2 linked regions of the Terriglobus albidus genome follow. The protein of the gene in region 1 interacts with the protein of each later gene in a pairwise test. Links are inferred from orthologs where the notes say so. Each region holds a gene or a part of one and is shown on either strand. Other genes may lie near its edges. The genes, in order: rpe and eno.

Evidence for each region.
Region 2: the proteins of rpe (region 1) and eno interact in binary tests that used the Escherichia coli proteins (3 or more experiments, as listed by UniProt). The link is inferred for Terriglobus albidus from one-to-one orthologs.

Annotation. Positions count from the first base shown.
Region 1 is NZ_CP042806.1:1,077,414-1,080,557, forward strand. Bases 150-2,974 are described here. They hold rpe (ribulose-phosphate 3-epimerase), read right to left. Parts: upstream 1,999-2,974; coding sequence 1,300-1,998; downstream 150-1,299. Other genes in these bases: bamD (outer membrane protein assembly factor BamD), read right to left, coding at 150-1,165; FTW19_RS04455 (catalase family peroxidase), read left to right, coding at 2,226-2,974. In the rest of the region: more of bamD, read right to left, coding at 1-149; more of FTW19_RS04455, read left to right, coding at 2,975-3,144. UniProt on the Escherichia coli protein: Catalyzes the reversible epimerization of D-ribulose 5-phosphate to D-xylulose 5-phosphate.
Region 2 is NZ_CP042806.1:2,853,322-2,856,539, reverse strand. Bases 189-3,087 are described here. They hold eno (phosphopyruvate hydratase), read right to left. Parts: upstream 2,335-3,087; coding sequence 1,042-2,334; downstream 189-1,041. Other genes in these bases: FTW19_RS11330 (TrbI/VirB10 family protein), read left to right, coding at 2,653-3,087; gpmI (2,3-bisphosphoglycerate-independent phosphoglycerate mutase), read right to left, coding at 189-906. In the rest of the region: more of gpmI, read right to left, coding at 1-188; more of FTW19_RS11330, read left to right, coding at 3,088-3,218. UniProt on the Escherichia coli protein: Catalyzes the reversible conversion of 2-phosphoglycerate (2-PG) into phosphoenolpyruvate (PEP). It is essential for the degradation of carbohydrates via glycolysis.

The sequences.
Region 1 (3,144 bases):
CCATGGTGGGCTCACCAACCGTCGCGGTCTGGACGACGTCTGGGCGGCGCAGGAACATGATCTTGGCGATATCGAGCAGCTTGTACTGCGAGCGGCTGTTCTCCAGTGCCTGGCTGGCTGCTGTCTGTTCCTGGGTGGCCTCGGGCTGCGGACGGTTCAGGGCGGCGATACGGTCGCGGGCATCCTCAACGTGATTCGAAGCGGAGTGCTCGGTCACGGCCTTGGTGTAGGCGGCCATCGCGCGGTCATCGAACTCCTGCTCCAGCTTGGCCTTCGGTCCCTCGGGAAGATTGGCTCCCCGGACGAAACGCGCCTGCGCGGCATAGCCGTCGCCGATGCCGATCAGCACCTGATCCATTCCGCTGTAGAGCGGATAGGTGTCGGCCACTGTCTGGTAGCGTGCGATCGCAGCGGCCCAGTTCTCGTGGGAGGCGTAGAACAAGGCGACCTCGGATTCACGGGTAGCCAGTACTTCCTGTACCTCACGCAGACGCTGCTTGGCCTGCGGCACCAGCGTGGACTGCGGGAACTGCTGAATCATGTTCCGGTACTCTTCCTGCGCGTGCATGGCCTTGGTGTAGTCGCGGTCAGGCTTATCCATCTGGCGGAAGTAGATGTCGCCGACGCGCATCTGGGCCTCGGCGGCCTCGGGCACGTTGGGGAAGAAGGTGATGAAGTCCTTGTACTCGGCCTCGGCCTGGGCCAGGGCGGCGGAGCCGCCTTCCTTGTACCAGCTATCGGCGACGGCCAGCTTGGCGCGCATCTGGTACTGCGAGTCCGGATAGGTATTGAGCATGGTCTGCAGGTCCAGGCGGGCGACGTCGAAGTGGCCCTTGTTCAGGGCTTCGAGCGCCTTGTCGTAGAGCTGCTTGTCGGGCAGGTTCTTGTCCACGTCGGCCAGCGGGTTCCGCTTCAGGCGCTTCTTCTCGGCTGCTTTGGTGTCTTTGGACTGCTGAACCTTCTGGTCCTTCTTGGACTCCTTTGGTTCGTCGCCTTTGCGCTTCTTTGCCTGCTTGCCCGTGGAGAGCGTGACGCTCTCAGACTGTGAACCGTCAGGATTCGTGCCGGCCGCCTGCGCGTGCAGGCTCAGTGAACCGGCCAGAAGGGCCGCAGCCACGGCGGCGGAAAGCGGTGCGAAACGGGTCGAGAAAACAAAACGGCGCATGCAACCTCACTGCTCTCTGGATGAGAAAGCGCAACCTTCCCCGGCTTAGCGGGCACGGTAGGAAGGTGTGTTTATTTTAGACGGTCAGATGGCGAGATGGGATATGGTCCGGATGCTTTTGCAGTCACCCGGAATTATCTGCCTGACGTGGCCAATTCAGTCTTTCGCGCCAGCTCGGCCTTCCTTGCCAGATCCAGCAGGCTACGGGCGTCCTCGACGGCCTGTCCGCGGCCAAAGACCGAGGTGCCGGCGACCAGCAGCTCGGCTCCGGCCTTAACCACGCTTTCTACCGTCGTGTGGTCGATGCCGCCGTCGACCTGAATGCGGAAGTCCAGGTCGCGCTCCTGCCGCATCTGGGCCAGGCGCTCGATCTTTTTCAGTGTGCCGGGGATGAACGCCTGCCCTCCGAAGCCGGGGTTTACGGTCATCACCAGGACGTGATCCACAATGTCCAGCACATCGGTGAGAAACTCCACCGGAGTCGCCGGATTGATCACAACACCGGGCTTCATGCCGTGGCTCCGGATCAGCTCCAGCGTGCGGTTCAGGTGCCGGCACGCCTCCCACTGCACGCTCACCCAGTCGGCGCCGTTGTCGGCAAAGGCTGGGATGTAGGCATCGGCATTGGCGATCATCAGGTGGCAGTCGATGGGCAGCGCCGTCGCCTTGCGCAGGCTATTCAGCACCGGCGGCCCGATGCTGATGTTGGGAACAAAGACGCCATCCATCACATCGAAATGGACCACCGTGCCACCGCCTTCTGTGGCTTTAGCGACGTCATCAGCGAGGTGGGCAAAGTCGGCCGCGAGGATGGAAAAGCAGAGCTCGGTCACAGGTTCGAGTGTACCAAGCGTCCGCCCTATCTCTGTGCACGTTTTACGCCGCCTGTGCACGTTTACGTCTGTGCGCGGGCAGATGGAGTAAGCTGCCTCTACCCACTTCAAATAGAACGGCTTCGGCCGGAACCAAGCGGCTTCGGCCCAAACCAAATGGCTTCAGCCAGAACCAAGTGGCTTCGGCCAAAAACCAAGTGGCTTCGGCCAAGGAGATCGATCCCCCTATGCCTCTTCCGAACGATGAACGCGTCGTCGACCTCGCCAACCGTATTCTTGCCCAGTTTGATACGCTCTTCGGTCTTCATCCCGGTTTCCGTGCTGCTCACGCCAAGGGGCTGATGCTGACCGGCTCCTTTACAGCGGCGCCTGAGGCTTTGTCCCTGACCAACGCGCCTCATGTCTCCCGTCCGTCGACGCCGGTAACGGCACGTTTCTCGAACTCCACCGGTCTGCCGATGCTGCCGGATAGCGTGGCGGACGCTAATCCGCGGGGCCTGGCGATCCGTTTCAACCTGGCGGAGCACGTCCACACCGACATCGTCAGCCATTCCATCGATGCCTTCCCCACGCGTACGGGCGACGAGTTCATCGAGCTGCTGAAGGCCATCGGCGCCAGCGGACCCGATGTTCCCTCACCCAAGCCGGTTGAGGTCTTTCTTGGCTCGCATCCGGCGGCGCTGGCGTTTGTCCAGGCTCCCAAGCCCTTCCCGGTCAGCCTGGCGACCGAAAGCTACTTCGGTGTGACCGCGTTTGCCTTTACCAACGCGCAGGGCGAGACGAAGTATGGCCGCTATCGCATCGTTCCGGAGGCGGGCGAACACTTCTTCAGCGATGAGGAAGGAGCAAAGCTTGCTCAGGACTATCACTATGACGAGATCGCCGAGCGCGTCTCCAAGGCGCCGATCAGGTTCCGGATTCTGGTGCAGGTTGCCGGCCCGGAGGACACGGTCGACGATGCAACGGCGCACTGGCCGGAGTCGCGTCCGCTGGTGGAACTGGGTGTGGTGGAGTTGAATGCTGTCCTGCCGGACTCCCTGGCACAGCAGAAGCACATCATCTTCGATCCCATTCCGCGCTGTGAAGGCATTGAGGCGTCTGCAGATCCGTTGCTGGAGCTGCGGGCAGCCATCTATCTGCTGAGCG
Region 2 (3,218 bases), 1.8 Mb from region 1 along the record:
CACACCGGGACGTGGAATCTCCAGTTCGAGCTCCGCAGACTTAGGCAACTCGCGTCCGTCGTCTTTGGAGAGGTGCGAGTTGCGAGCCAGGACGCGAATGATCTGGCGAACGCGGTCGGCACGGTAGTTGAAGCAGATGACCGCGTCCTCGTCTTGAATGGTTGCTACCGGCTTGCCGTGCTCAGTAACGACAAAGGGGACGATGAACTCGTCAGTAACGCCGTTGTTGTAACCCTCACGCACGCGGGCGATGGCGTCCTCATAAGCTCCGCCCTCGGCGTGCCCCTTCACCATGGCATCGAAGGCCTTGGCCTCGCGCTCCCAGCGCAGATCGCGGTCCATCGCATAATAACGTCCGCTCACGGAAGCCAGCTTGCCCACACCATACTCACGGAACTTCTGGGAGAGGGCTTCCAGATAGCCTGCCCCGGAGCTCGGCAGTGTGTCGCGACCGTCCATGAAGGCATGCACATAGACCTTCTTCAGACCCTGCTCTGCAGCCATCTTCAGCAGCGCATAGAGATGCCGCTGATGCGAGTGCACACCGCCGTCCGACACCAGGCCGATCAGATGCAGCGCCCGCCCATGAGCAGCAGCCTGCATCGCCTTCACCAGCGTGGGATCGGTAAAGAAGTCGCCTTTCGAGACTGTCTCATCGATGCGGACGATATCCATGCGCACGATACGGCCGGCGCCGATGTTCAGGTGACCGACCTCCGAGTTACCCATCTGTCCATCAGGAAGACCGACAAAGTGATCGCTGGCGCGGATCGTCGTATTGGGATACTCCGCCAACAGACGGTCGTAGTTCGGCTTGCGGGCAAGAGCGATGGCATTACCCTTGGTCTCGGTGCGGATACCCCATCCATCCAGGATGGTCAGGACGAGCGGCTTGTTCTTTGACATTACTGGTTCACTTTCCGCGTTGGTGTACTGCTTCGGCTGCCGGCGGCTCAGCCCCTATTGCAACAATGGGTGCAGCTGCCGGCAGCAGCGCACCCATCGTCACAAAGGAAGTTTGAAGAGGGCTTCTCACAACTGCTACTCACCGCAGTTGATGGATTCAATTCCGAGGAACTCGGCGCCCGGCCCCAGCTCTTCCTCGATGCGGAGAAGCTGGTTGTACTTGGCGATACGATCCGTGCGGCTGGCCGAACCGGTCTTGATCTGTCCTGCACCGGTAGCTACCGCCAGGTCGGCGATGAAGGTGTCTTCGGTCTCGCCCGAACGGTGCGAGATGATCGAGGTGTATCCGTAGCGGCGGCCCAGAGCGATAGCTTCCAGCGTCTCCGAAACCGTACCGATCTGGTTCACCTTGATCAGGATTGAGTTGGCTACGCCCTGCTCGATGCCCTGCTGCAGACGGCGGGAGTTCGTGACGAAGAGATCGTCACCGACGAGCTGCACGAAGTTACCGATCTTATCGGTCAGCAGCTTCCAACCGGCCCAGTCATCTTCCGCCAGACCGTCTTCGATGGAGACGATCGGGTACTGACGGCACCAGCTCTCCCAGAACGACGCCATCTCTTCGCTGCTCAGCTCGCGCTTGTCGCTTTTCTTGAAGACATACTTACCCGTCTCCTTGTTGTAGAACTCAGACGAGGCAGGATCGAGTGCGATGGCGATCTGCTCACCGGCCTTGTATCCGGCCAGTTCGATGGCCTCAAGGATCACCTCGATGGCTTCAACGTTTGACTTCAGCGAAGGAGCGAAGCCGCCCTCGTCACCAACAGCGGTGTTCAGGCCCTTCTTCTTGAGCACGCCCTTCAGCGTGTGGAAGACCTCAGTGCCCCAGCGCAGTGCGTCAGAGAAGCTCTCCGCGCCGACCGGCATAACCATGAACTCCTGGAAATCCACAGTATTGTCGGCGTGTGCGCCGCCGTTGAGGATGTTCATCATCGGTGTGGGCAGAATGCAGGCATTCACGCCGCCGAGGTAGCGATACAGCGGCAGTTTGAGCTGCGCGGCGGCGGCGCGCGCGGTGGCCATCGAGACGGCCAGGATGGCGTTAGCGCCCAGCTTACTCTTGTTCTCGGTGCCATCGATGGCAATCATGGTCGCGTCGATCAGGCGCTGGTTGCTGGCGTCCATGCCGGCCAGCTCCGGAGCGAGGATGCTCTCGACATTCTCGACGGCCTGCAGCACGCCCTTACCGAGGTAAACCTCTTTGTCGCCGTCACGCAGTTCAACAGCCTCGTGTTCACCGGTAGATGCGCCCGAGGGCACAGCGGCACGGCCAAGCGCGCCACCGGCGAGCAGGACATCGGCCTCAACGGTCGGATTTCCACGCGAATCCAGGATCTCGCGGGCGTGAATGGAAACAATCTCGGTCATCTCTCTCCTCAAATCTGTAGACAGCACGCCCGAGGGGCGCACAATGCGATGGGCAAGGCGGTCGTTGAGTTTCGGACGGCGATCGACAGCGATAGCGCTGCCACCCACTCCGGCGATCATCTCGACAAGCTCTGCCATACGGAATAACTCTCGTTTCTAGAAAATTTTAGCAGCCGAAAACCGCCCAGTGGACTGACCACGCCAGCTTTAACGGTGCCGTAGCAGTGTTTGCAACCGAGGTTCCCGGGTGGTCACATCCGCAACCTATAGGGCTACGCTTGGTCTATACAATTGCGCTTCTTGCGCGCGCGAGGTTTTATGTCCGTCAAGCACTCTGTATCCACCGCTGCCCTGCTTCTGTCAATTGCGCCGCTGTTTGCGCAGCAAAGCGGCGTATCCGTGCCCCCCAATGAGGACTATACGCAGGACGCCGCCCCGCAGAAGCCCAGCGCAGCTAAGCCCGTCGCCACGGTTCCGCCCGCCCTCGGCGAGGCACCGGCTCCGGCTCCGGTTCAGACAATGCCTGCTCCCGTTGCCGCTCCCAAGCCGGTACCGGCAGCCCCTGCTCCCACCGCTGTCGCTGAGCTGAAAACGCATACCGACGCGGACCCTGATAGCGGTGTAGTGACCTACGTCCCCTCCCCCAAGGGTGAACTTCCGCAGGGCACGCTGATCCGTGTGCACCTCAACGATGAGATCTCCACAACCGATACCCCGCTCGGCGCTCCCTTCCATGCCCGGATTGCTCAGGATGTTTCGCGCGATGGCCATGTCATCATCCCCGCCGGTTCGGAGATGGTCGGGCGCGTGACGGAAGTACGTGGTGGCAAGCGGATCCGCGGTGCAGCCCTGATTCACCTGGAGCCACAGCAGATCAACCTGCC